One region of the Pseudarthrobacter sp. DSP2-3-2b1 genome, then DNA from elsewhere that is predicted to be linked to it. Evidence: riboswitches for the same ligand, from Rfam matches in the RefSeq annotation. Region 1 holds a riboswitch; each other region holds the start of a gene.
What was found. A riboswitch is a leader RNA that binds a small molecule or an ion and turns the genes downstream of it on or off. The one in region 1 is predicted to bind cyclic di-AMP.
Positions count from the first base shown of each region.

Region 2: another riboswitch for cyclic di-AMP. It lies ahead of ACP7AX_RS16970 (hypothetical protein); the one in region 1 lies ahead of ACP7AX_RS08240 (LysM peptidoglycan-binding domain-containing protein).
Region 3: another riboswitch for cyclic di-AMP. It lies ahead of ACP7AX_RS02290 (C40 family peptidase); the one in region 1 lies ahead of ACP7AX_RS08240 (LysM peptidoglycan-binding domain-containing protein).

Region 1 covers NZ_JAFCTI010000005.1:104,360-113,716, reverse strand. The annotation lists gene ribA (GTP cyclohydrolase II RibA) at 1-188, shown strand, start outside; gene ACP7AX_RS08250 (dienelactone hydrolase family protein) at 282-1,259, shown strand; gene ACP7AX_RS08245 (protein adenylyltransferase SelO) at 1,360-2,823, shown strand; gene ACP7AX_RS08240 (LysM peptidoglycan-binding domain-containing protein) at 2,891-3,739, opposite strand; cyclic di-AMP (ydaO/yuaA leader) riboswitch at 3,743-3,929, opposite strand; gene ACP7AX_RS08235 (lytic transglycosylase domain-containing protein) at 4,127-5,428, shown strand; gene ACP7AX_RS08230 (cupin domain-containing protein) at 5,453-5,833, opposite strand; gene ACP7AX_RS08225 (TraR/DksA C4-type zinc finger protein) at 5,983-6,345, shown strand; gene ACP7AX_RS08220 (DNA alkylation repair protein) at 6,349-6,876, shown strand; gene ACP7AX_RS08215 (DUF1810 domain-containing protein) at 6,912-7,352, shown strand; gene ACP7AX_RS08210 (glucose 1-dehydrogenase) at 7,448-8,341, opposite strand; gene ACP7AX_RS08205 (DUF1918 domain-containing protein) at 8,530-8,721, shown strand; gene ACP7AX_RS08200 (NUDIX domain-containing protein) at 8,777-9,313, shown strand; gene ACP7AX_RS08195 (endonuclease/exonuclease/phosphatase family protein) at 9,307-9,357, opposite strand, start outside.
Region 2 covers NZ_JAFCTI010000016.1:4,355-13,711, forward strand. The annotation lists gene tadA (tRNA adenosine(34) deaminase TadA) at 1-378, opposite strand, end outside; gene ACP7AX_RS16945 (phosphatase PAP2 family protein) at 466-1,287, shown strand; gene upp (uracil phosphoribosyltransferase) at 1,300-1,935, shown strand; gene ACP7AX_RS16955 (glyoxalase superfamily protein) at 1,988-2,377, shown strand; gene ACP7AX_RS16960 (HAD-IA family hydrolase) at 2,428-3,108, shown strand; gene ACP7AX_RS16965 (YdeI/OmpD-associated family protein) at 3,089-3,532, opposite strand; gene ACP7AX_RS16970 (hypothetical protein) at 3,719-4,489, opposite strand; cyclic di-AMP (ydaO/yuaA leader) riboswitch at 4,495-4,645, opposite strand; gene ACP7AX_RS16975 (HAMP domain-containing sensor histidine kinase) at 4,773-6,272, opposite strand; gene ACP7AX_RS16980 (response regulator transcription factor) at 6,280-7,020, opposite strand; gene ACP7AX_RS16985 (winged helix-turn-helix domain-containing protein) at 7,700-8,566, shown strand; gene ACP7AX_RS16990 (SixA phosphatase family protein) at 8,619-9,146, shown strand; gene ACP7AX_RS16995 (EamA family transporter) at 9,197-9,357, shown strand, end outside.
Region 3 covers NZ_JAFCTI010000001.1:525,240-534,596, reverse strand. The annotation lists cyclic di-AMP (ydaO/yuaA leader) riboswitch at 179-389, shown strand; gene ACP7AX_RS02295 (peptidoglycan DD-metalloendopeptidase family protein) at 393-1,217, shown strand; cyclic di-AMP (ydaO/yuaA leader) riboswitch at 1,362-1,527, shown strand; gene ACP7AX_RS02290 (C40 family peptidase) at 1,589-2,278, shown strand; gene ACP7AX_RS02285 (NlpC/P60 family protein) at 2,461-3,231, shown strand; gene ACP7AX_RS02280 (HNH endonuclease) at 3,535-4,035, shown strand; gene mobA (molybdenum cofactor guanylyltransferase) at 4,119-4,787, shown strand; gene ACP7AX_RS02270 (DUF6457 domain-containing protein) at 4,790-5,083, shown strand; gene ACP7AX_RS02265 (molybdopterin molybdotransferase MoeA) at 5,094-6,644, shown strand; gene fdhD (formate dehydrogenase accessory sulfurtransferase FdhD) at 6,786-7,673, shown strand; gene ACP7AX_RS02255 (alpha-mannosidase) at 7,806-9,357, shown strand, end outside.

The DNA.
Region 1 (9,357 bases):
AGGCCGTCCGCCTCATTCTCACGGGGTCAGGCGGTAGCGTCCACCGGCTGTCGCATCCCCTGCAGCGCATCCAGCGCGATGTCAACGTCCTGCTCAACCATGCTTCGCTGACCATGGATCCGATCCTGGAACAGGCCGGCCGCGGACTCCTTGACCTGGGCTTCAGCATCCCGGCTGAACAATTCTGAGCTCGCGGGTTCGACAGCCCACCAGAGGCCACCGGCCCTTGCGGGACTTCCGGAGCGGGAGGAGGATATTCGCCTCAGCCGAGGAGGCCTGTGATGATCGAGCTTGGAAAGTTTGAACGGTATCTGATCGAGGAATTCTTCGACGATTACCGCGCCGGCGAGATGTCCCACCGCACATTCACCCGCCGGGTCGCGTTCATCATGGGAAGCATGACCGCAGCGTCAGCAGCCATGTTGCTGGTGGGCTGCACCCCGGAGGAAGTACCCTCCGGCAGCGACCCGATGCCGAGCTCCGGCCCCCCGCCTTCCTCCGCGGCCGGCAGCGCACCCACCGGAAGTGCGGTTCCCGGGGCAAAAAGCCCGCTTTCCGTGCCGGAAGGAGATGCGGGGCTCACGACGGCGACCGTCACGTTCGCGTCCGGCGGCACCGAGATCAGTGGTTATCTCGCGCGGCCGGACTCCGGACAGTCCGGTCCGGCGGTGATGATCTGCCACGAAAACCGAGGGCTCACACCGCATATCCAGGACGTTGCGCGGCGTTTCGCCAAGGCCGGCTATGCTGCGTTGGCCCTGGACCTGCTGAGCCGGGAGGGCGGGACCGCCAGCCTCGACTCCGACGCAGTCTCCGGAGCACTCACCCGTGCAGGGGCCCCCCGCCACGTTGCGGACTTCGCGGCGGCTTTGGAGTACCTCCAAGGGCAGGTCTTTGTGGACCCGGAGCGGATAGCCATGAATGGCTACTGCTTTGGCGGCGGCATCACCTGGCAGGCGGCGACGGAGCTGCCCGGCCTGAAAGCCACCGCCGCGTTCTACGGACCCGCCCCGGACCTGACCAAGGTTCCCTCAATCAAGGCAGCGGTGTTCGGCGTATACGCTGAACGCGACCAGCGGATCACCGGGGCCATGCCCGCCCTCCGCGATGCCCTGGCAGCGAACAACATCACGCATCAGATCACCGTTTATCCCGGCGTCGACCACGCCTTCCACAATGATACGGGCGAGCGCTACAACGAGGCTCAGGCCACGGCAGCCTGGAACGACACCTTGGCCTGGTTCAAGCAGCACGTCTAAGCGTTGCAGCGAGTCCAGGGGACAAACATTTTAGGCGCTGCCCACTTCCGGAGCCCCCGGAGTCGGCTGTGGATACAGCCCCCGCGGGTAGTCTTGAGAGATGAGAGCTGCAGCAGAAACCACGCTGTCCTTCGAGGGCCGGTTCGCCCGCGACCTCGAAGAGCTGGCCGTTCCCTGGCAGGCGGAGGAGGCTCCGGACCCGCAACTTCTGGTCCTGAATGAGCCGTTGGCCGCTGAGCTGGGCCTGGATCCGGCTGAGCTTCGCACTCCTGAAGGGACGCGCCTGCTGATCGGCAACCTGGTCCCGGACGGTGCCACTCCTGTTGCCCAGGCTTATGCGGGCCACCAGTTCGGCGGTTACTCGCCGATTCTGGGCGACGGCCGGGCACTGCTCCTCGGGGAAATCACGGACGCCCGCGGGCGGCTCCGCGACGTTCATCTTAAGGGTTCCGGACGCACACCGTTCGCCCGCGCGGGCGACGGCCTCGCCGTCGTCGGCCCAATGCTGCGCGAGTACCTCGTCAGCGAGTCCATGCACGCGATGGGGATCCCCACCACGCGGTCCCTCGCCGTCGTCGGGACAGGGCGGGCGGTGCAGCGCGAAACGATGCTGCCCGGGGCTGTACTCACCCGGGTCGCGGGCAGCCACCTGAGGGTGGGGAGTTTCCAGTTCGCCAGGGTCAATGGCGACACTGAACTCCTCCGCCGCCTTGCCGACCATGCGATCGGCCGCCACTATCCGGCAGCGGCCAAGGCTGCACACCCCTATGTGGCTTTCTTTGATGCTGTGATAGCCGCCCAGGCGTCGCTGGTTGCTCATTGGATGCTGGTGGGGTTTGTTCACGGTGTGATGAACACGGACAACATGGCCATCTCCGGCGAAACCATCGACTACGGTCCCTGTGCCTTTATGGACGCCTTCAACCCGGCCGCCGTGTACAGCTCAATCGATCAGGGCGGGCGCTATGCCTACGCCAACCAGCCGCTTATTGCCGAATGGAACCTCACCAGGCTCGCCGAGGCACTGTTGCCCCTGCTCCATGAGGACCAGGAGCAGGCTGTTGCCATGGCCGTGGAGTCGCTCGGCGCCTTCCGCGGGGAATACAGCGCCGCTTGGCTGGCCGGGATGAAGGCCAAGCTCGGGCTGGAGGCGGCGGCCCAGGACGACGTGGTGGCGCCGCTGGCCAACGAACTCCTGGCGATGCTGGCGGAAGGGGAAGTGGACTACACGTCGTTCTTCCGCAGCCTCAGCTCAGCAGCCGGTGGAACCACTGAAGCTGTCAGTGATTTGTTTGTGGATCCCGCAGCGTTCGAGGCCTGGGCTGAACGCTGGCAGGCGCTTGCTCCGGACGCGGAACCCATGAACCGGGCCAACCCCGTGTACATCCCCCGGAACCACCTGGTTGAGGAGGCCCTCGCAGCAGCCACGGCCGGGGACCTTGGCCCCTTCAACCGTTTAGTAAATGTGCTGGCGGATCCGTATACGGAGCGGCCTGGCCTTGAGCGATATGCCGGCCCCGCGCCGGAGGACTTCGGGAGCTACCGGACTTTCTGCGGGACCTGACAAAATCAGCGGACGGCGGCGGCGGGGCTGCTTGAGGCTGCCCCGCCGCCGTTCGTTCCGGCTGGGATCACGCTACGCGGACGAAGGATGCTCCCGTGAGCCAGCTGATGGAGTGGACTTCGGTCTTGAAACCGTCCACGCCGCCGCTGACAACCTGGCCGTTGCCGGCGTAAACGCCCACGTGGCCGGCCGTGATAACCAGGTCACCGGCGGCCGGGGCCCCCACCACGCTGCCGTACTGGAAGAACTGGCCGGGGGCCAGGTCTCCCACACTCTTACCGACCGAGCGCAGTGCCTTCTCCACCATGGCGGTGCAGTCCTGCTGGATTCCCACCTGTGAGTAGGCGGACGCCAGGATGGCGGAGCCTGCTGCACCGGACGGAGCCGCGGCTGCAGGAGCTGCCGGAGCTGCCGGTGCCGCGGTGGACGCCAGCCGGATGCCGGTGTTGGTCGGGGCGGCCGGCGCAGCGACTGCCTGGGCAGGTGCCGGCGCAGCGTAGCCGGCACCAGGAATCTGGATCTGGTCGCCGGGGTAGATGATGGCAGTGATCGACAGGCCGTTGGCGGCCAGGACGTCGTTGAGGGCAACACCGTTGGCGGCGGAAATAGCGCCCAGCGTGTCACCCGAAACGACGGTGTGGACGTTGCCTGCTGCGGGAGCCGTGGCGGCTGCCGGGGCGGCAGCGGGTGCGCTGGCCTGGCCCTGGACGTTGGTGCTTCCGGCCGTGTCAGGGCCGTGGACGCCTGCCTGGGCTGCGGTGCCGGCACTGAAGAGCATTCCGGACGCGGCCACAGCGATCAGGGCTGGCCTGCCGATGGTGCGGGCGTGTGCTTTAGCTGTCGAAGACAGGCCTGTCAGCACAATAGAGCGGTTTGCAGCGGCACGATGGCGTGCGGAAGTGGTGTTCTTGGACATGGTTGATTGCCTCTCCCATGCCTGCGGGGTGAGCTGTCGGGTTCGGGTCGGAGACACCCGGCCGGCAACGCTTCCGTCAAGGACGGAGCGCTATCGACTTAACCCCAAGGCTTCCTTCGAAGCCGTGGAAACGTGGTTCCCCCGTCCCTGCCAGTTATGAGCTGGGGTCCCGGTTCAGCGGCAGGGCTCGGCATACTGACGGGAATGTCCCGGCTTTGAACCGGGGCACCGGACGACCATAACCTCTACTCGCCGGCAATGTCACATTCCGGTAACGGAATGTAAGCGGTAGAAGTGCCTCGCTTCTGCGCCTGCTTGAACACCTGACCGTCACGATGTTGCAGGTCAGGGGCGGAATGCCTTATATGCCGGGTAGGCTCACAAACTATGTCGCGTTTTCTCCAAAAAGTGAGGCTGCCTGCCATTGCAGGAACCTTGGCGCTGGCCTTTGCCGCCTCGTTATCAATCTTGCCCGCCCACGCCGGCGGCGAAGCGCCACCCGGTGGGTATCCGTCGTGGCAGGACGTGGAAAACGCCAAGCAAAGTGAGGCCGGGAAAGCCGCGGAGGTCACCCAAATCACTAACCTCCTGGGAGGTCTCCAGGAGCGCGGCGAAGAACTGGGGACCGCCGCCGTCAGTTCTGCGGCCGAGTACGCGGTCGCGGAAACAGCCCTGCAGGCCGCGGGTGCACGATTGGACGAACTGACCGCCCAGACCACCCGCGCCACCGCCGAGCTGGCACAGCACAGGAAGGACATCGGAGCGCTGGCGGCCCAGTCCTACAAGACCGGCGGCACCAATATGGGCTTCTTCGTGGCCTTGGATGCCGTGCAGACCAACAGCATCCAAGGCCTCAACATCGTTCAGATCGTGAGTGACAAGACAGCCACCCTGGTGAGTAAGGCCTCAGCTGCCGAGCGGGTGTCGCAGGCTTTGGCCGGGCAGGAGAAGGCGGCCAGGGCGGAGCGTGAGCGGTTGTCAGGAGAGGCCAGGAACAAGCTCGACGCCGCCAAGTCAGCCCAGGAAGCCACGGCCCGTCAGATCAAGGAGCAACAGGACCACGGCCAGGAGCTCACCGCACAGCTTGCATCCCTCAAAGGGACAACGGCGGCCGTGGAAGGTGAATTCAGGCAGGGCCAAGCAGCCCTCGCCGCGTACGAGAGTGCCCAGGAAGCCAAGCGCGCCGCGGCTGCCGAGCAGGCACGCCAACAGGCGGAGGCGGCTGCTGAGGCGGCCGCCCTGGCAGCCGCCCGGAAACCAGTGAACCCCGCGCCGGTGGCACCCGTTGCACCACCGCCGGCAGCACCGGCTCCCGTTCCAAGCCCGACGCCGGCTCCGCCACCCGCCGTCGTCGTGCCATCAATACCGGGCGGCGCGGTGAACGATCCGGCCGGCGCGAAGAGCTACGCCTCCGGGCGGCTGTCCGCCTACGGGTGGGGCCAGGACCAGTTCCAGTGCCTGGCCCAGCTGTGGACCAAGGAATCCAACTGGCTGACCACAGCCACCAACCCGTATTCGGGCGCTTACGGCATCCCGCAGGCGCTGCCGCCCGGAAAGCTGGGCTCTGCCGGGAGCGACTGGCTCACCAGCTACCGGACGCAGGTGGACTGGGGCCTGGCCTACATCTCGGACAGGTACAAGTCACCGTGCGGTGCCTGGAGTCATTCGGTTGCCAACAACTGGTACTGACGGCCCGCCGCGGAGGGCGGCCCGTCAGGTTCCCGGCGCCTTCGCGAATTCCGCCGCGCTGAGGAATTCAATACCCACGAAGGGCTGGTCCCCGTCCACCCAGGCGTCGTGTCCGGGCGGAATGGTGTAGGAATTGCCGGCGGTAATGCTGATGCGGTTGCCGTTCGTAGTCTCAACGCTGAGCGCTCCGGACACGCAATAACCAACATGGTTGTTCTGGCACGAGTCGGTCTGGACTACGGGCTTGATACAGTCTGACCAACGCCACCCGGGCTTGAAGGTGAAGCGTCCCACTGTGTAGTCGCCCAGGCTGACCACGTCCACTTCGGTTTTGTCCGGACGGCGCTTCTCATCCGGAGTGTCGTGGGACTTCACTGCCAGCTGGGTGACGATATTTGTAGGCATGGCGCTGACTTTCTCTGCGGGATTTGTGCCCATCAGCTGTCCGTCCCTGGCTGCCAGGCAGCATCTGAGGCGCTTACGACTGCCAGCATGCTCCTGCTGCCGGCGGTTGTCGAGCCCCTTCAGGCGGGCGCCGGGGCTAGGCTTTCCCCATGGCTGACTTCGAACGGTTCCGGCTCCTCCTCGAGGACGAGCGCGCCCGGAAACTTGCCCTGCTGCCGGCGCTCCGGGCCGATATTTCCTCGGCCAATGCGGCCCGCCAGGATTCCAATGTGGACGACGAACACGATCCCGAAGGTGCCACCATTGCCTTCGAACTGTCCCAGGCGGCCGCTCTGCTGGACCAGAGCACTTCCGGGCTGGCCGAAGTCGAAGCCGCGCTTCAGCGGATCGTGGACGGCAAATATGGGATCTGCGCCGTCTGTGGTCAGCCCATCGCGGAGGGCCGCCTGGAAGCGCGTCCCTGGACGATGTTCTGCATCAACCACGCCGCTGCCGGGCGCTACGGACGGTAAGCCATGAGCCAGAGGGTGCAGGATGCGGCGGCCTTCATTGACACCACGCTGCAGAACGAGGGCTCGTGGTACCGGGCCGATGACGTGGAAAACAGGGTTGACGGTGCCCTGGCCTCCTACGGGGCTTCAGTAGGGGCCATCCGCGGGACGGTCCGCGATGCCACGCGGAAGTTCAAAGACCTTGACCACGACGAAGTTACGGCACTCGCTTCCGTGCTTTGGGGCCAGCCCGGCCCCGGCCGGCGGCCCGTCTTTGAACGCAGGCTGGCGGCGGTGGTTCTCCTGCAGTCACGCGCTGCCCTGCTGCGCCATTCGGATTTGACCCGGGTGGAGGGGTTCATCCGTACCGCGCGGACAGCTGAGCTGGTGTCACCGCTCGTTGCAGACGTGGTCCGGCCGCTGTTGGCCACCCTGAAGGGCAAGGACAGGCAGCGCGCCGAAACTGTCGTTGGCCGGTGGCACCAGGATCCGGACGAGTGGATGCGCCACGCCGCCACACTGACGTCCGGGATCACCGCCGAGACCGCCTAGACTCAGCCCGAACCGCTTGAACTGAGGAGACAAAGATGAATGACCCCTACAACCTGGAACGCTTCGTTGAAGCCCAGGACAACTCCGGGACCTACGGCCAGGCGCTCGGAGAGCTGCAGCTCGGACAGAAGACGGGCCACTGGATGTGGTTCATCTTTCCCCAGTTCGCGGGGTTGGGTACGAGCCCCACGTCCGTCAGGTACGCCGTCACCTCGCTGCCGGAAGCGCAGGCCTACCTCAAGCACGAGGTCCTGGGCCCCCGGTTGCTGGAGTGCGCAGCGGCGATTACCACCCACGCCGGCCGGTCCGCCGCAGAGATCCTTGGCAGCATTGATGCCAGGAAACTGCAGTCCTCAATGACCCTGTTCCTGCGCGCCGCCCCGGGTGAGACCGTGTTCAAGACGGTACTGGCGCAGTTTTTCGACGGCGAGCCTGATCCCGCCACCGACGCACTCCTCGCGGAGGCCAGGGACTGATCACGCGCTGAAAAAACAACGAAATAACAACGACGACGGTGCGCCCCCCTGCTGGAGCACGCCGCCGCCGTCGGTCTTGTGTTTGCCCTCCCGTGTCAGGGCGAGGGCGTCCCGCCGTTAACGTTCAGGGTTTCGCCCACGACGAAGCTGGACTCGGCGGAGGCGAGGAAAACGTACGCCGGAGCGAGCTCGGCAGGCTGGCCGGCGCGGCCCAGGGGAGTGGACTGCCCGAACCCGGGCAGTTCGTCCTTCGGCTGGCCGCTGCTGACCTGCAGCGGCGTCCAGATGGGTCCGGGGGCCACTGCGTTGACGCGGATGCCCTGGGGCGCCAGCTGCTGGGCAAGGCCTTTGGTGAAGTTGTTGATGCTCGCCTTGGTGGTGGCGTAATCCAACAGCGTGGGGGAGGGATTGTAGGCCTGGATTGACGTTGTGTTGATGATGGTGGACCCCGCGGGCATGTGCGGAACGGCGGCTCGGGTGAGCCAGAACATCGCGTAAACGTTGGTCTTCAGCGTGTGATCGAACTGTTCATCGGTGACATCGGCGATGGATTCCTGCGCCACCTGCTTCCCGGCATTGTTGACCAGGATGTCCACGCCGCCCAGAACCGCGACAGCGGTGTCCACCAGTTCCTGGCACACCGAGGCGTCCTTCAGATCGCCGGGCACCTTGATGGCTTTTCGGCCCGCTGCCTCGATCAGGGCTGCAATCCTGGCGGCGTCCTCTTCTTCTGCCGGCAGGTAGGACATGACGACGTCGGACCCCTCGCGTGCGAACGCGATGGCCGTCGCTGCTCCAATGCCGGAATCCGCCCCGGTCACGATAGCCCTGCGCCCTTCCAGCCGGCCGGTTCCGCGGTACGTTTCCTCGCCCAGATCGGCTTTGGGCTCAAGCTCCGCGTCCAGGCCAGGCTCCGGCTGGTGTTGGACCGGCGGTGAGATTTTTTCGTAGGCCGTCACGGGGTTCCGGAAGGTGTACTGATCGGTCATGGTATTCCTCCTGTTGACTGTGGCCTCAACCGGCAGGCGGTTCGCCTGGACCAACGAAAGCTAAGCATGCTTAGGGTCCCACCCTAGGCAATGGGATGGCCCGCTGCCAACCCCTGCACGGATCGGAAGGGTCCGCCCCTGTTCCTGCTGAGCCGTCAGTCGTAATCTGGGGCTTGGAGGTGATTGCCATGGAGGCAGCGCAGGGTGACAGGATCATCGTCCACGGGAGGACCGTAGGGGCCTCGGACCGGCACGGGGTGATCCTGGAGGTGAGGGGCCAGGAAGGCCATCCACCCTATCTGGTCCGCTTCGACGACGGCCACGAAACGGTGATGTACCCCGGCGGCGATTTCGCCGTCGAGCGCGGTCACAGCAGCTGACCGTCAGCGTGCGGCGTCCGCTGCGCCGGGGCAGGGCACCTGTCAGACTGGAGTTATGGATCATTCCTTGGCTGCCACGTCTCCCGGTGCAAATCCACATGCCAGGCCCCCGCTGACCGGTCCGCGGGATCCCGGAGACGCGTGGGTGGAGGGTGCCCGCGGGAAGTTCTGGGGCAGGTTCGGTGCCGCAGGCGTTCTGGCCTATGACCCCGGCAAAGGCGTCCTGCTCCAGCACCGCGCCCTTTGGAGCCACAACGGCGGAACCTGGGGCCTCCCCGGTGGGGCGCTGCACCAGGATGAGGACGCGATTACCGGAGCACTCCGGGAGGCGCACGAGGAAGCCGCGGTACCGGCCGCGGACGTGACCGTCCTCTTCAGCTCAGTGCTTGACGTGGGTTACTGGTCCTACACCACCGTAGTGGTGCAGGTGACACGGCCGTTTGACCCGGTGATCAGTGATCCCGAAAGCCTCGAACTGAGCTGGGTTCCGGTCCCGGAAGTGCACGGCAAGGAACTGCACCCCGGTTTTGCGAGGTCGTGGCCCGAGCTACGGCCGCGGTTGCTTGACCTGTCCTCGAAGCTGTCTCAGTAGTCCTTGCCGTATTCGGCGCTGACCAGGATAGGCAGGTGGTCTGA
Region 2 (9,357 bases), on a different contig from region 1:
CGCAGCGCCGGCTTTCTCGTCCCAGGCGCCAAACACCACGCGGGGAATCCTCGCCAGCACAACAGCTCCGGCGCACATGGCGCACGGCTCAAGGGTGACCACAAGGGTGCAGTCCGCGAGCCGCCAGCCATCACCGGTGCCGCCGCCGATCCTCGCCAGCTCGCGTAACTTCTCCGCGGCCTCGCGGATGGCCACTACTTCGGCATGGGCAGTGGGGTCTCCCAACTCCTCCCGCTGGTTCCGTCCCGAACCCAGCACTCCGCCGTCGGGACCAATCACCACAGCGCCGATGGGCACGTCCTCTGTGTCCAGTGCCCGCCGGGCCTCCTCCAGGGCAAGGGCCATCCACTCGCCGTGTTCCTTTTCTGCCGGGACCATGGCTCAATGATAGTTTCGAAGGATATCCAGCCAACAAAGCATGGACGCCGGGGAGGCAACGTGGACACGGACACCCTCAGGGAACGCCTGGGACTTTGGTTCAAGCCGTACGCCGCGCTGTGGATCACGCTGCTGGTAGGTGGCGCGCTGGTGGTAGCTATGGCGCTGCTGGGTGCCGAGGTGTACGACAACGTTGTGGATGACGAGGGCCTCGCATCCCTGGACCTGCCCGCACTGGACGCCGCGCAGGACCTGCGGAACCCCGGCCTGGATGCCGCAGTGACTGCCTTCACAAACATTGGCGGGGGCATTGGCATGCCCATTCTGGCGAGCATCCTGACCGCTTGGCTCACCTTCCTGAGCAGGACCTGGCGGCCCATCATTCTGGTTGGCGGGGCCGCAGCCGTATCCACCACGGCCACCACCTTCGGCAAACGCCTGGTGGGCAGGACCCGCCCGGACCACGCCGAAGCGGTCCCGCCTTACGAAACCTCGCCATCATTTCCCAGCGGCCACACACTCAACACCACGGTGGTGATAGGTGTGCTCATCTACATCATGTGCCTTCAGTTCGAAATGCTCTGGGCCCGCATCACAGCCATCACCGCAGGCGCAATCTTCATCATCGCCATGGGTCTGAGCCGGGTGTTCCTGGGCCACCACTGGCTGACTGACGTGATGGCCGGCTGGTTCCTTGGCCTTGCCTGGGTGGGCATGGTGATCCTGGCGCACCGGCTCTTCCATCTGACGCGCAAGCATGAGCATGCCGGGCCGGCTCCCACGTTCGAACACCCGGTCCTGCGGGACGACCACACCGAAGATGGTGCGCGTGTTCAGGGCTCAACAGGGGGCTCAACTGAACGCGGTGCAGGCGGTGGATCCTCGGGCGGTGGCTCTGCGCCCGGGTGATAGTTTTGACCCATGCGCACTCTCGTTGTGGACCACCCGCTGGTCGCCCATAAGCTCACCGTCCTGAGGGACAAGAACACCCCGTCACCGGTCTTCCGGCAGCTGACGGAAGAGCTGGTGACCCTCCTGGCTTACGAGGCCACCCGCGAGGTCCGCACCCAGCCGGTCACCATCGAGACTCCGGTCAGCACCACGGTGGGAACCGCCTTCACCAAGCCCACTCCGCTGGTGGTTCCCATTCTCCGCGCCGGCCTGGGCATGCTCGAAGGCATGACCAAGCTCGTCCCCACCGCCGAAGTGGGTTTCCTGGGCATGGCCCGGGATGAAGAGACCCTGGACATCATCACCTACGCCGAGCGACTCCCCGAGGACCTCACCGACCGGCAGATTTTCGTGCTGGATCCCATGCTGGCCACCGGCGGCACTCTGCGCGAAGCCATCAAGTTCCTGTTCAAGCGTGGCGCTTCGGATGTGACCTGCATTTGCCTCCTGGCCGCACCGGAGGGTCTGGCCAAGCTGGAGGAAGAACTGGCCGACGCCAACGTAACCATCGTCCTGGCGTCCATCGACGAGAAGCTCAACGAGAAGTCGTACATCGTCCCCGGGCTCGGCGACGCAGGCGACCGCCTCTATGGCATCGCAGGCTGACAGAGGGCAGCCGGCCCTACCGGATTCCCAGCCCCGCCGCTACCCTGTGCGGATGGACTGGAAACTTGAACTCGTTTTTGTGCCCGTATCCGACGTCGACCGCGCCAAGGACTTCTACGTCAACAAAGTAGGTTTCAACGCGGACTTCGACGAACGGCCCACTGACGGAATCCGCTTCGTCCAACTCACCCCGACTGGCTCCGCCTGCTCCATCAGCATCGGCGAGGGGCTCACGGATGCCCCGCCGGGCAGTGCGCCGAACCTGCAGCTCGTGGTCACTGACATCCAGGCGGCCCACGACCACCTGAAAAACAACGGCGTGGATGTCAGCGATATTGACGTGCAGGACTGGGGTCACTTCGTCTATTTTGCGGATCCGGACGGCAACAAATGGGCCGTGCAGTACATCCCCGGGCGCGACATCCCCGGACCCGGAACATAGCGCGCCGGGTAAAGCCGTATGGCGAATCCGCGCAAGGCAAAATGGGGAGCATGACCCTCCCCGCTCCTTCTGCAGCACGCACGCTCACCTGCCGTGCCGTCCTCTTTGACATGGACGGAACCCTGGTGGACTCCACGGCTGTGGTGGAGGAGGTATGGGGTGAGTTCGCGGCCCGGTACAGCCTGGACATTGCCGAAATCCTGCGGACCTCCCATGGTGTCCAGGCCGTCGATACGGTGCGGCGGTTCGCTCCGGCGGGGTCGGATGTCCTGGCGCTCACCGAGGAACTTAGTGCCATGGAACGGGTGCGGACTGCCGGCATCATCGCCCTGCCCGGGGCCGCCCGGCTGCTCGCAAGCTTGCCCGCCGACGCCGTGGCGCTGGTGACGTCCGCCGACCGGATTCTGGCGGATATCAGGATGGACGCCGCCGGACTCGCAATGCCAGGCACGTCCGTGACGGCTGACGTTGTGACCTTCGGCAAGCCGCACCCTGAGGGCTACCTGACGGCGGCACGCCTGTTGGGCGTGGAGCCCGGGGACGCCGTGGTGTTTGAAGATGCGCCGGCAGGAATTGCTGCCGGGGTGGCCGCCGGCATCCGGACCATCGCAGTGGGAGCCAACACTGGAGCGCTGCCGCCCGGCGTCCTGCATATCCCGGACTACTCAGCAGTTACCGCTTCTGTGGCTGCAGATGCGCAGGGACTAAGGACTATTTCTTTCCAGCTTTGAGATCGGCAACTACCTTCGCGATCCGCCGTGCCCGGGTCTCCGGTGTCTTGGCGTCCGCGAGGGGTTCCACATAACGCCGCTGACCGCTGTAGCTGAGCGTGGCATAGAACGCCTGCGCGTCAGGTTCGGCAGCCAAGGCCGCGGCAAGGTCGTCCGGAACCTCGACTATGCGGGGCTGCGTGTCCAGCTCGACGTGCACCTCCACGGTGTCACCGGCTGAAACGCCGGTGAACTCGCGGTTGTGCTCGCTGACAGCGATCAGGTTCTGCCCGCCCATCACGGCGATGCTGCTGCGGTAGCTTTTGCCGTTGATGGTCACCACCACCGGAGGTCGCTTGCCCGCTCCGAGTCCGGCAACCACCTCCGGCGGAACCTCTATGCCGGTCTTGTTGCCGCTGCCGAGAATGGTGGTGGTGAATTCCATGGCCCCAGTATGCCCCGGCGGGCGCGGCGCCAACAGATGCTGGGCCAGCTGGTACTACAGCTGGCGGGACCAGTAGCGTCCGGTACGGGCTGCGCCAGGTCCTTGTTCGGCCGGTATCGGGTGTGCGGCTGTTACCGGCTGTGCGGCTGGTATCAGTTGTGTGCGGCTTAGTACCAGTGGTGCGGCTTAGTACCAGTTGTTGGAGAGGTGGAAGTTCAGCGCGCCGCAGGGCGACTGGTAGCGCTCCTGGATGTAGTTCAGGCCCCAGTTGATCTGCGTGCGGTAATTGGTGCGGTAATCCGCACCGGCGCTCGCCATCTTCTCCGCAGGCAGCGACTGGACGATGCCATACGCGCCGCTGCTGGGGTTGGTGGCCGTGGTGGTCCAATCGGATTCCTTGGTCCAGAGCGTCTTCAGGCACTGCATCTGGTCAGCCGCCCAGCCGTAGGAGGCTAGCTGCCCGGCGGCGTACGCCTGGGCGCCGGCCGGGTCATCAATTGCTACAACGGGAGCGGGCGCCGGGGCAGGCTCAGGTGCCGGGGCGGGCGCAGGAGCAGGGTCAGGCGCAGGAGCCGCGGGTGCCGGCTCGGCAGCCTGAGGCGCGACGCTGATTTCGGCCGGCGCGGCTTCCGGGGAAGGCTTGGCCTGGATCTCGGCCTTTTCGAAGCTCAGGTTGGAATCCGCGTCAGCGGAGGCACCGGAAGCCGGCGCAGTCTCGCTGGCCGTCAGGAAATTGGCGTCCGAGGCATGGCCTGCGGCGCCGACGCCTACAAGGAGGGCGCACGCCGCGGTGAATACGGCTGCGCGGCGGCCAAAGGACGGGAATTTTGCGCGGGGTGACGTGGGGGAGCCGGACTCGGTAGCTCCCGGTGCCGCGCCTGCCTCGGTAACTTCATGGCGGCCGTGCAGTTTCTCTGACCCGTTCTCAGGGCGCGTTTGTACCTTGAATTCAGACATGATGGATCGCCTCTCACACCTACGGAGTTAGCTGTCGGGTTCGGATGAGGGCATCCGGCCACACGGAAAATCACGTGCTGGCTTAACCCCAAGGGCACTCGTGGCCCGGGACCGTGGGTCCCCCGCCTCTGCCTCTGAACGCGGAATCCGGGAAGCGGCAGAGCTTGGCGTCATCCGGATATGCAGCCCGATAGAGCTGCACCTAATCGACGGTACAGGAGCTCAGCGCTTAAGTCACATTTTGGTAACGGAGATCACGACGGCGGTGTGTCGGCTTGCAGGGTCAGTGGGCGAAGGGCAGGCGAAGCTTGAAAACAGTCTTGCCGGGGCCGGAATCTACGGTCACCGTTCCGCCGTGAGCCTCCACGATCGACTGGACGATGGACAAGCCGAGTCCGCTGGTGCCTTCGGAAGCCGCAGATCCGGAGGCCGGTGCCGTGCCCGCCCGGGCAGCGTCTGCGCGGGCAAAGCGCGAAAACGCCTGGTCCACGAAGTCAGCCGGCATGCCGCCGCCGTCGTCCGTTACCGTTACTTCGGCGCTCCCATCAGCTGCGCTGCAGACGCCGGTCACCACCGTGGTGCCGGGAGGCGTGTGCTTGCGGGCGTTGGAGAGCAGGTTCACCAGAACCTGGCGCAACTGCGATGCATCGCCGGTGACAGCGATCGGCTCATCCGGCAGCTCGAGACGCCAGCTGTGACCCGGGGCCATAACTTTTTCGTCACTGACGGTCTCAATTACCAGTTGGGTGAGGTCCACTTCGCCCAGTTTCAGCGGCTGGCCTTCGTCGAGCCGGGCGAGCAGGAGAAGGTCCTCCACCAGGGCCGTCATGCGTTCGGACTGGCTCTGCACGCGGGCCAGCGATTTCCGGCCGTCCGGCGTGAAGTTTTCGGTCATCCGCATTAGCTCTGTGTAACCGCGGATGGCCGTCAGCGGGGTGCGGAGTTCGTGGGACGCGTCGGCCACGAACTGCCGCACTTTGGTTTCGCTCTTCTGCCGCGCCTCCAGGGCATTGGCCACGTTGTCCAGCATGAGGTTGAGCGCGTGCCCGACGCTGCCTACCTCGGTTCCGGGATTAGAGTTCGACGGCGGGACGCGCACCGCGAGTGCCACCTCACCGGCATCCAGGGGGAGCTGCGAGACTCGGGTGGCGACCTCCGAGAGCTGCTCCAGCGGCTTCATAGTGCGCCGGATGAGCACGGTCCCGGCAAGGCCAATCAGCGCCAGGCCGCCGAGGGAAACGAATGTGAACGTCCACACCAGCGAGGCGAGGGTGCTTTCCTTGGCTGCGAGCGGAAGGCCGGTCACCAGGACGTCGCCGTAGCCGGTCGCCACGGCGACAATCCGATAATCCCCGTTGGACAGCGAACGGTCCACGGGATTTCCGTTCTGCGCCAAGGCAAGCAGGGTTTGCTTGTCCTCTGAGCTGAGGGCGGAGCGCGTGGTGTCCGAGTCGAGGTAGCCGCCGCTGTTGATCTGGCCGTTCACGATCCGCGCGTTGAGGGTTCCGACACTTTGGCCACGGGCGTCCAGCGGGTCCCTGCCGTTGAATCCGCCCGCGGGGGGCCGGCCGGGATCGTTGGACCGGGCGGCGGCCTGGGTCAACTGTTCGTCGAGTTGCCGGGTGAGGAAAGAGTCCATCGAGGCGTAGCTGAACAGTCCTACAGAGCCGCAGATGGCTACCAGCAGGGCCATGGCTAGCAATACAAGGCGGGTGCGCAGGTGCCAGGTGGCGGGTTTGAGCCAGCTCCGTGTGGGTGGCGGGGTTGCCCGCGGCGGCGACATGGCGGCGCTACTCCGCAGGCTTGATGACGTAGCCGGCGCCGCGCACGGTGTGGATCATGGGCGGGTGTACCGAGTCGACTTTTTTGCGGAGGTAGGAAATGTAGAGTTCCACGATGTTGGCCTGTCCGCCGAAATCGTAGTTCCAGACGCGGTCCAGGATTTGAGCCTTACTGATCACTCGTTTGGGGTTTTCCATCAGGTAGCGGAGCAGTTCGAACTGGGTGGCAGTGAGCTGGAGGTCGTCGCCGGCGCGGCTCACCTCGCGGGTGTCGATGTTGAGGACAAGATCGCCCACCACGAGCTCGGCGGTGTCCATAGCGGCGACACCGGACCGCTGAACCAGACGGTGCAGCCGCAGCAGGACTTCTTCCATGCTGAATGGCTTGGTGACGTAATCGTCCCCGCCGGCAGCCAGGCCGACGATCCGGTCCTGGACGGCGTCTTTGGCCGTCAGGAAAAGGGCCGGAACCTCGGGTGCGAAGGCCCTGATCCTGCCCAGCAGCTCAACGCCGTCGAACCCTGGCAGCATCACATCCAATACCAGGACGTCCGGGCGGAACTCCTTGGCGAGTTTGACGGCCTCGGGGCCATCGGCGGCCACGGCAACAGACCAGCCCGCCATGCGCAGCCCCATGCTCATGAGCTCGGAGAGGCTGGGTTCGTCGTCAACCACCAGGGCGCGGATGGGGGAGCCGTCCGGGTGGGTGAGCTGCGGGAGGTTGTTGGTCATGGAGTGCGAGGTGGCCATGTGACAACTCTCCGATCCTTCGGTTAGCGCGCGCTATGGGGTTCCTGTGAGCGTGCTGTGAATCCCAGCCTAGCGAGCTGAATTAAGGACGCTTCCCGTTTCCGGTCGTATGTGGGTAACGCCGGGCACGAAGGGGGTGCTCCTCAGCTGCCGGGGTTGGGTGCCCCACCGGGCCAAAGCGCAGATATAGCCTTTGGGGGTGGACAGAAGGCCAAAACGAGAGAGCAATTCCGGGAACTCTTACAGGGATGAATTTTCTCGCCAGAAAGTCGCGTTGGCCCGAAGCATATTCGGGACTAGCCCGCTGAAGCACCGCGTTTGTTGACTGCAACCGCGAATTCATCGCCATTCCAGAATCGTGATCTACGGCACATATAGCCCTTTTGTCTCACAATGCGGAACTAATGGGCCTTTGTTACTTGCAAGTTTTCATTGTTACGTTGCACACTTTCAATTGTGAACAAGAACTCAACAGCACCTGCAGCCGCAGAATATTGGCCCAGCACACCCGCTGCTGCCGACACTCGCTGTTGTCGAATGCACGCCTGACCTTCAGACCCCACGAAGTTCTTAGGCATTCGCCCCCAGCCCAGCGTAGGGCGCCCCTCCCCAGTTTTCATTGCGGGGAAAACCAGCATTCGAGCCGCGATGACGGCCATTCACATTGAGGTAAGCAAACATGACCGTTGCATCCGGATACGTCCACATCTCCGTCCGTAACGCAGGCAAGGCCCCCCAGGCCTCAGGCCTCCGCCAAGGCTTCGGTGCCCGCCCGGCATTCGGCCCCGGCGGCCCCGGCGCCGGCATCCAGGCGCCCGCCTACGCACCCCAGGGCTACAACCCCAACTCCTACGGCCAGCTCCGCGCCGTCCAGCCCGTCGAAGCCGCTCCGCTCACCGCACCGACGCCCGTTATTGCCGGAGCCGACGCCGTACGGCCCGTTGCCAACGAGAACCTGGCCCGTGGCTTCGTCCTGTACATGGGCATTGATGAAGAGACCGCCGCGGCTGCCGGAACGTCCATTGCCAAGCTGGCCCAGGAAATCCGCGCTTACGCACAGTCACTCGTAAGCGGCGCTGAGAGCTACGCTGCCGTCGCTGTGGCCCCAGCAGGCACGCCCGGTTCCGCGCTCGACGTCGTCCGTTCCACGTTCGGCGACCCAACAGTCAACGCACAGAAGCGCACTGAGACTGCCCGCCTGCAGCAGCCCCAGGATCCGCGTCCCTCGGGCGTCCTGATCGACCTGGCCCGCCGCGAAGTCCACCTGGACGGCGAGTCCCTCAACCTGACCTTCAAGGAATTCGAACTCCTGAACTACCTCGTGGAGAACGGCACCCGTACCGTGGGCCGTGATGAACTGCTTGAAGGCCTGTGGCGCAATGCCGAGGAAGTCCCCAACGAGCGCACCATCGACGTCCACATCCGCCGCCTCCGCTCCAAGCTGGGCCGCCTCGCCAACACTGTGCGCACCGTCCGCGGCCAGGGGTACCGCTTCTACGAGCACCCCGAAGTTGTTGTCTGGGCCGCTCCGGAATACTCGATCTAGTCGACTTCAGCGACGCAACAGCGGGTTTCTGCTGCGGCGCTAGGCTTGGGGGATGAGCGAGCACCATATTAAGCGCCTGGTGATCATGCGACACTCCAAAGCCGATTGGCCCGGCGGTGTGGCTGATCACGAACGGCCGTTGGAGGAGCGTGGCCACCGGGAGGCGCCGCTGGCCGGGAAATGGCTGGTTAAACACGGCATCGTGCCGGACTTCATCCTGTGCTCCAGCGCGCTCCGCACCCGCCAGACGTGCACGTGGGTCTGCTCCGAACTGGGGGACAAGGCCCCGACGCCGAAGCTCGAGGATGGTTTGTACGCCGCCTCCGCGCTTCGCATGCTCACAGTGGTCAACCATGTCCCGGACACCGTCACCACCCTGATGCTGATCTCGCACATGCCCGGAGTCCAGGACCTCGCCATGCATCTTGCTTCCCGCGACTCCAACCACGACGCCTACATGGACGCTGCCACCCGCTATCCCACCAGCGCGCTCACGGTGCTGGAGACGGAAAAATCCTGGGCCGAACTGGACGGGCAGGACGCCCGGCTGACCAAGTTCAAGGTGCCAAGGGCGCACTGACCACGAAGCCGGCACAACCCCGGCTGCCACCGTCTGCAATAGTTGGACGGGTGAACCTCCGCCACTCCTTCCTTGCCCTCCTGGTCGCCGTGCTCTGGGGCCTGAACTTCGTGGCTATCGACCTTGGCCTGCACGCGGGCGAGCATGAAGTTCCGCCGCTCCTGTTTGTGGCCATGCGGTTCATCCTGGTGGTCTTTCCGCTGATTTTCTT
Region 3 (9,357 bases), on a different contig from region 1:
CGGGTCGGTTGTGCCTGCTCGAAGGGACTAGGGGGCTCGGCGCGGCCTTCTTTAGCGCAGTGACAGCGGATCTGCAAAGATAACGGAATTGTTACTGTCCTGCTTAATCATTTATAGTTTTAACAGAACGTCGATACAAAAGCGTTACCTGATCCGGAGCCGAGCTCTGCCAGCGGACCAGGTGCACGAGTCACTAACTGGCAGAGGCGGGGGAACCACAACCGGCAGCCAAGGCTGCCTTGGGGTGTAGTCCGTCAGCAGCAAGCCTCTTCCAATGAAGAATCCTCACGGGATATTTCTGCGCCAAGTGCTTGTCACGGCGGACCGGGTCTTTGATCTCTCTGACCCGAATCCGACAGCTAACTTCGCAGGCTATCCAGAGAGGAACATTTTTGACCACGCAATACTCCAGGGGCCGCCGCCGCGCGGCGGGCCCCGCTTCGGCGCCGCGTGCGGCCGAAGTCACTACCGCCGACAGGCCCCGCGATTCACAGCGCGAAGCACGCCGCCGCCGCGGACCCTTCCGGCAGATCACTGAATTCGCCTCGGCCAGCGGCATCGGCCAAAAAGCCGGCATCGCCCTGGCCGCAACCGGCCTGGTCCTTACCGTGACGGTTCCCGCTACCAGCCCTGTGATGGCCCAGCCGGAGCAGGGGCAGCCGGCCTCGGCTGTTTCCGCCGCCCCGCAGCCCGAAATCTCCGCCGCCGCCGGCGCGCAGATCGATTTCAGCCGCTCTTCGGTCGTCACGAAGGGCGATCCGGACGGCAAGCTCAAGCAGCTGTTGAGCGCGCAGTCAGCCGGATCCATCACCCGTGCAGCCTCCGCGGGAAGTCTCGGCGCGCCTCTGGCGCAACTGGCCACCGCCTCTCCGTTCGGCTTCCGGATCAGCCCCATCACCGGCGGCTCCGGAGACTTCCACCGGGGCCAGGACTTTGCGGCACAGTGCGGGACGTCTGTCCAGGCCGCCGCAAGCGGCACGGTCACCTTCGTTGGCTGGCACCAGTACGGCGGCGGCAACCGCGTCGTGGTGGATCACGGCAATGGCCTTGAAACCACGTACAACCACCTGTCCTCCGCCAGCGTGACCATGGGCCAGACCGTCAGCCGCGGCGATGTCATTGCGCTCAGCGGAACCACCGGCGCCTCCACGGGCTGCCACCTCCACTTCGAGGTCCAGGTCAACGGCGAAGTCGTGGACCCCACAGGGTGGCTTTGAGTCAAATGATGGCCAACTATCAAATCTCGGTGACATGCCGTGACCTGAATGTGACATTGGTCTGGAAGTCCTGTAACGTCTAACTCGCGCCAGCTTTTCCGAAGCTGACGTTCTTGAGTGGATTGCCTAGCTCTGCCACCGCTCAAGGTCCGTTCGCATGAATTCGTCTGGCAGGGGCGGGGGAACCAATTTTGGCCTTTGATTCTGAAGGCCTTGGGGTTAAGTCGCAAAGCTTCCCAGGAAGCCGCGTGGCCGGGTGCACTCCCATCCGAATCCGACAGCTCACCTCGCAGGCATTGGGAGAGGCTACCTTCGTGTCTTCACGCCATAATTCTGCGCGCCACCGTGCGCAAACGGTTCGCACCAACCCCATGGGCTCAGTGTCCAAGGCGGTCAGTGCAAACGCCGGGACCGTAGGTCGCCAGGCTGCAGTCATCGCAGCCGCGTCAGGTCTGATCCTGACCATGGGACTTCCGGCCAACGCTGCGGATTCCACCGCCGGCGTGTCCGCCTCCACCGAGTCAGCCCAGGCCGCCCTGGCCGTCACCGCGGCTCCCACGGCCACCGTTTCCTTCGAACGCCCGGTGGTCACCACCACCGCCGCGCCGAAGATCGAACCGGTCCGTGCGCAGTCGACGGCCACTGAGACCGCCGCGGCTACCGCTACCGAGGGTACTGACGCTACGGAGAAGGCTCCGAGCAAGCTCGCGGACGCCGTCTCCACTGCCTCCGGCTCCGGCCTGGCAGCCATTGCCTACACCGGCATCGGCAGCCCCTACGTCTGGGGCGGCACTTCTCCCAGCGGCTGGGACTGCTCCGGCTTCACCCAGTGGGTCTACGCCCAGGCAGGCATCAGCATTCCCCGCGTCAATGCCTGGACCGCAATGAAGCCGACCTCCACGCCGGTCCCCGGTGACCTGGTCATGCAGAATGGCGGCGCGCACGTTGGTATCTACGTCGGCAACGGCATGATGATCAGCGCGCTCAACCCGGGACAGGGCACGCTGCTCCACTCGGCGGCCTCCACGGGCACCTCCTCCTTCTTCACCATGGGCGGCTAACTAACCACCGCTCCCGGTTCCTGCCGGGCAATAATCCTGCAGCCTCGCGCTGCAGGACCAATGCCGCCTGAACCTTTCGCTAAATCCCCGTTCGGGACGTGCCGACGTACCCCCAAGATGCCGGCGCGTCCAAACCCTGGCCTGCCCACGCGGTCCTGAGGAAATCGAAAGAGAGAAAATTAATGACTACTCGTGCAACAGTTGCACGGCACCGCGCCGAGGTCACCACCAAGACCAACTCGCTGGCTGTCATTGCCAAGGCTGTCGGCGACAACGCCGGCGGCATGGGCCGCCAGGCAGCGGTTATCGCTGCTGCCTCCGGCCTGGTCCTCACCAGCGGTATCGCGGCAAACGCCGCCGACACCAGCGTCCAGCGTGAAGTGTCCCCGGTCTCGAACCTTGAGCTTGAGGTCTCCGCCCCGGCAGTAATCTCCGCTGAATCCACCATTGCGATCTCCTACGAGAAGCCTGCTGTCACCACGTCACCGGCTCCCGTTGTTGAGGCACCTGAGCCCGAGGTTGAGGTGCAGGAAGCAGCAGCTCCCGCCGCTGCTCCGGCCCGCGCCGCTGCTGTCAAGGTGACCACCGCCGCGGCTCCGGCCGCACCGGCACCGGTTGCTGCCAGCGGCAAGGGAGCAGCAATCCTCTCCGCTGCCTACGCACAGCTCGGTGTTATGCAGGACTGCACCATGCTGGTGACCAACTCCCTGGCTGCCGTTGGCATCAACTTCCACGACTGGCCCGCGGGCTACCTGGGCCTGGGCCGCACCGTGAGTGCCGCCGAAGCTCAGCCGGGCGACCTGATCTACTACGCCGACGGCGGCGCGGGCGTTGCCCACATCGCTGTGTACGCCGGCAACGGCCAGGCAGTGCACGGCGGCTACAACGGCAACCAGACCGTTGTATTCAGCGCCAACGTTGGCTCGGGACCGGTTTTCATCCGCGTTTCCTAGCAGCTGCTTCAGCTTCAAGGACCCCCGCCACCCGGCGGGGGTCCTTTGCTGTCCCGGGCCGCCTCACGGGGGACCGGCAGGGGGGGGCGGCACTGGGGGGAGCGACCTTGGGGGACCGGCAGTGGGGGAGCGGCCCCGCCACGGGGAGGAACCAGTGCCCGACACGACGGTGTTCCCGTGCCGGCGATTAGTTAATCACGGGTTTCTTTGTTTACTCTTGTGGTGTCGATCCATAGCCCGGATTATGCCGGGGGCAGCCGGCCCTCGTGCCCCTGACGGGTGCGGCCACAAAGAGGTACGTGCATGCGCACTCTCGTTCTGAATGCTGGATATGAACCGCTGGCGGTGATCACCTTCCGCCGGGCGCTCGTCCTTGTGCTTACCGGCAAGGCGAGTGTTGTTGCCGAAGGCGAAGATCCCGTGGTGGGACCGCAGGAGATATTGGGCCGCCCGTCCGTGATCCTCCTGAACCGCTACATCCGCCCGAGATACAACCACAGCACTGCCGTGAGCCGCCGCGGGGTACTGCGGCGGGACGGCCACCGGTGCGCCTACTGCGGAAAAGCAGCCCACACGATCGACCATGTCCAGCCGAAATCCCGCGGCGGTACGGACTCCTGGGAGAACCTCGTCGCGGCCTGCCTCCGGTGCAACAACACCAAAGGTGACCACACGCCCTCTGAAATGGGCTGGAAGCTGAGGATTGTTCCCGAGCCGCCCCACGGCACCATCTGGCAGATCAAGGAACTCGAAAAGCCTACGCCCGCGTGGGACCCCTTCCTGTTGCCTGAACGGGCTGCCTGACCGCCACCTTCACAGAGTCTCCTCCCAGCTCGCCTGCGCCCCGTGGACTGCCGCGGCCGTGGCCGCACGGTTAGGCTGGGAGTGTGGATCCTGACCCTGTGCCCTTTGACGCCGTTATCCTTGCCGGCGGCCGTTCGTCACGGCTGGGAGGCGTGCCGAAGCAGAGCCTGACGTACGACGGCGATACGCTCCTCCGCCGCTCGGCCGCCGCTGCCGGGGGAGCCCGGGCCGCCGTTGTGGTTGGTCCCTATCCTGCTGAATTGCCTGCCGGGCTGCTCGGCTGCCGGGAGGAACCGGTCTACGGTGGCCCCGCCGCCGCGATCGGGGCCGGGCTTGCGCGCCTGGCCGCCGTGGGCGGAAAACGTCCGCCCTTCACCCTGGTGCTGGCCTGCGACATGCCCCATGTGGAGCGTGCGGTCGCAGAGCTCAGGAAAATGTTGGGTACCGCAGGAGCCGGACAGCCGGACGGAGTTGTTGCTGTTTCGGAGGACGGGCGGCGCCAGCCCCTCGTCGGATTTTATAGCACACCCGCGCTACAACGTGCTGTGGACGAACGGGCGGCAGTGGGAGGCCTGACGAACGCTTCGGTCACCTCACTCCTTGCTAGGCTGGACGTGCAGCTTGTCGCCGTCCCGGCGGGCTCCACAGCTGACGTGGACACCTGGGACGATGCCGCCGCACTTGGAGTGGCCGGCGTGGAACCACTGAGTGGTTCGCAGCCAGACGCCGCCGCAGATGATTTGGGAGACTGAGCGTGAAGAACCAGGACGAGACACTGGAAGAGTGGTGCCGGGCGCTGCTTCAGGCCTACGAGCTGGAGGACGTCCAGATCGATGTCAACGCGATCCTGTCGCTGGCCGGGGTGGCCGCGCATTCAGTAGTGCGCCCTGCGGCCCCGTTGACCACCTTCATTGCTGGTTTCGCAGCCGGTCTGGCGGCCGGATCCGGACAGGCCACCGATGCTGTGTCCATGTCCTCCGCCATGGACGTTGCCCGCTCACTGGCCAAAGACTACGACGCCCAGTCCGCAGGGACGCCCGTCGAATGATGCCCGTCGGATGACTGCCGCCCCTGGCGACGCAGACGAAAGCCCGGCCCCGCAGCAACCCCCGGCACACCACCTGGCCCATACGTGGGAGGAAGCACGCAAGGCGGCCTTCGACGCCGCCACGCCCATTCCCCCGGGACGGGTGCCGTTGGGGCAGGCCCTCGGCAGGGTTCTGGCTGAAGACATCACGGCCTTGCATGACATGCCGCACTACGCGTCCTCCGCGATGGATGGCTGGGCGGTCAACGGCAGCGGCCCCTGGATTGTTGCCGAGGCCGGCCAGCGGCTGGCCCCGCACCAGGCGAGTCCCATTGTCACCGGCGGACTGATCCCGCCGGGCGCCAAAGCGATCCTGCGCAGCGAGAGTTCGGTGCTGGGCACCGACGACGACGGCCTGCCGCTTCTGTTAACCGGCGGAACCGCCCGGCCGGGAGAGCCCAGGAACGGCCAGCACATCCGGAAAGCCGGCGAGGAAGCATTGGCGGGGGAGGTGCTGGTCAAAGCGGGAGTGGCTTTGAATCCGGCTCATCTGGCCGTCGCTGCGCTGGCCGGACACGATGACCTCCTGGTCCAGGGGAAGCCGGTGGTCAAGCTGCTGATGACCGGCTCTGAAGTGGTGGCAAGGGGATTGCCCAGCCCCGGTCAGGTGCGGGACACCTTCGGACCCCAACTCGCCGCCGTGATAGGCATGCTCGGGGGCATCTACGGCGGCCAGGAAAGAATCGGCGACTCCTACAGCGAGTGGCTGGCAGGTTTGGAGGACCTCGCACCCGAGGTGCCGGACGCTGCGTCCCCGGGTGACGGCGTCGGGCGTGACGAAATGGTGCCGCCCGGCGTTGTGCCGCCTGGTGCCGCGCCCACCGGCATCGCACCGGATGATTTTGTCCCGGCCGACGTCGTCATCACCACCGGCGGGACCGGCCGCTCCGACACGGACCACCTCCGCCGCGCCGTGGCCGAACTCGGCGGACGGCTGATCATCGACGGCATAGCCATGCGTCCCGGCCACCCCGCCGTCCTTGCCGAACTCCCGGACGGGCGGTTCGTCCTGGGACTTCCCGGCAACCCCTTGGCTGCCATGATGGCGCTCTCAACGGTGGGGGAGCCGCTGCTGGCTGCCCTGGGCCACCGCCCGCTGCCCCCGGTGCAGGAGGTCCCGTGCGGAGCCACCCTTGAGCCGGAGACGGGCCGCACCCGGCTGATGCCGTTCCGGCTCCTCTACGGCATGGCCTCACCGGCCCGGCACACGGGTCCGGGGATGATGCGCGGGCTGGCATCGGCCCACGGTGTCATGGTGGTGCCGCCGCACGGCGTGCAACTGGGTGAGCTGGTGCCCGCGTTCGCCCTGCCTTGGGGGCCGCCTGTTCCTGCCCCGGAACCGCCGGGCACAAAAACCCGGAGCAGGGCTGCCAGGACTGCACCAGGGGCTGCCGGCACGGACAACGCCGGCAAGGACAGCGCCGGCCAGGACATCGCCGGCCAGGACAGCGCCGGGAAGGATGGCGCACGCAAAAAGGCGAAGCCCGCCGGTCCGGTGGACTGGAGTGCCCTGCTGGATTGAGCACACCTGCCATCCCGTCTCCGGCCGTCCCGCCCACGTCCACTGCTGCCGTCCGTGGTGCGATGATTGACGTATGAACACCTCCCGCCCGAAGACCAGGAACGTCAGCCGGATTCCCGCAGGCAGGATGGCCGGCAGCTGATGGGACGCGTGACCCAGCGCCGCAAGGTGCACAAGTATGTTCTTGACGGCTCGCCCAATGCCCTTGAATTCCCGGTCCGGCACCGCGAAGACGTGCTCGCCGTCGAGGAACCGCTCGAAATCAGGCTTGGCAGCATGTCCTTTTCCGTGACCATGCGGACCCCCGGGGACGATTTCGACCTGGTGGCCGGTTTCCTGGTGTCCGAGGGGATCATCTGGAGTGCCGAGCAGCTGGTTTCCCTGCGGTTCTGCGCCGGCGAGGACGAGGACGGTGTGCAGACCTTCAACGTGGTCGAAGCCCAGCTCCGCCCAGACGTGCAGCTCCCGGAAAAGGGCCGGAACGTTTTCACGTCCAGTTCCTGCGGGATCTGCGGCACGGATTCAATCGACGCCGTCCGGAAGTCCTCGCAATTCAGCCCGGCCGCGGATCCATTGACCGTACCCGCGGACATCCTGGCTTCGCTTCCGGAGCGGCTCAGGGAAGCTCAGGCTGTTTTCGATGTCACGGGCGGCGTCCATGCCGCGGGGCTCTTCCGGATGGAGGACGACGGCGGCGTGCGGCTCCTGTGCCTCCGCGAGGATGTGGGCCGCCACAACGCAGTGGACAAAGTGGTGGGCTGGGCCCTCCGGGAACGTTTGCTTCCCCTCTCCGGTCTCATCCTGCAGGTGTCCGGCCGGGCGTCATTTGAGCTCGTCCAAAAAGCCGCAATGGCCGGGATCCCCGTGCTGGCCGCGGTCAGCGCGCCGTCGAGCCTGGCCGTGGAACTGGCCGAGGCCAGCGGAATAACGTTGGCCGGTTTCAGCCGCGGTGCGAGCCTGAACATCTATGCCGGACAGCGCCGGATTACCCTGCCGGACGTCCGGATCCCCGCGGAGCTTAGGGGATAAAGGGCCCGGACCGGTACCCGGAATGGTGGTGAAGCTTGGCTATTTGGCTACTTGCCAGTAGATTTTATCCATCGTTTGGACGGGTTTGTCCGGATCTGAATTCTCCAGTTCAAGCATTAAAGAGGGCTTACATTGCATGACAACCGCCGGATCACCGAGGTCCGCCTGGACCGGTTTATCCGGGAGCGGATCAATCCCGCCGTCTACACCCGCAGCATTCCCCTGAAGCTGAGCAGCTGGGATGTGCCGGACGAACCTGTCTCCGTGATGGAGGCCCTGCGGCACGACTTCCTGCCTCAAGAACACGGTGCCGCCTGGGGCAAGCCCTGGGGGACCAAATGGCTTCGCCTGCAGGGCGACGTCCCCGAGGGCTGGGGTACCGGACCGGACACTGCGGTGGAAATCGTTGCCGACATCGGCTTCACCACCGAAGCCCCGGGTTTCCAGTGCGAAGGAATTGCCTGGCGGCCGGACGGCACCATCATCAAGGCCATCTCGCCGCGGAACCAGTACATCCCGCTGAAACTGCTTGGCAGCGGCATGTCCGTGGACTTCTACATTGAAGCGGCAGCCAACCCCGATGTTGCGCAGGGCTGGACTTTCGCCGCCACTCCTTACGGGGATAAGTCGACGGCGGGAACGGCCCCGCAGTACAGGCTGGGCACCATCGCCATCGCCGAACTCAATCAGACCGTCTGGGAACTCCAGCAGGACATCGGGACCATCGCCGGGCTGATGCACGAACTCCCCACCGAGCTCCCGCGCCGCCACGAGATCCTCCGTGCGCTGGAACGGATGATGGATCTGATGGATCCGGACGACGTCGCCGGCACCGCGGCAGCAGGACGCGCGGCGCTTGCGGAAGTCCTGTCCAGGCCTGCGTACGCCTCGGCCCACCAGCTGGTGGCGACAGGCCACGCCCATATCGACTCCGCGTGGCTTTGGCCTGTGCGGGAGACCATCCGCAAATGCGCCCGGACGTTCTCCAACGTGGTGGCGCTGATGGATGAGGACCCGGGCTTTGTGTTCTCCTGCTCCTCGGCGCAGCAGTTTGCCTGGATGAAGGAGTTCTACCCTGAGCTGTTCGGCCGGATCCGCGAGAAGGTCAAGGCCGGCCAGTTCGTTCCCGTGGGCGGCATGTGGGTGGAATCAGATACCAACATGCCCTGCGGTGAAGCCATGGCCCGGCAGTTTATTGAAGGCAAGAACTTCTTCCTGGACGAGTTCGGCGTCGAATGCCGTGAGGCGTGGCTGCCGGATTCGTTCGGTTACTCCGCAGCCCTGCCGCAGATCGTCAAATCAGCCGGCAGCCGCTGGTTCCTGACGCAGAAGATCTCATGGAACCAGATCAACCGGATGCCGCACCACACCTTCAACTGGGAAGGCATTGACGGCACCCGGCTCTTCACGCACTTCCCGCCCGTTGACACCTACAACTCGGAGCTAAGCGCGCGCGACCTCGCCCATGCCGAGCGGAATTACCGCGACCATGGGAGGGGCACCACCTCCTTGGTGCCGTTCGGCTACGGCGACGGCGGCGGCGGCCCCACGCGGGAAATGCTGGCAGCAGGCCACAGGGCTGCCAACCTCGAGGGCTCACCCAAGGTCAGGATCGGATCCGCCGAAAGCTTCTTCACCGAGGCGGAGGAGGAGTACACCGCCCTGCCCGTGTGGGCCGGTGAAA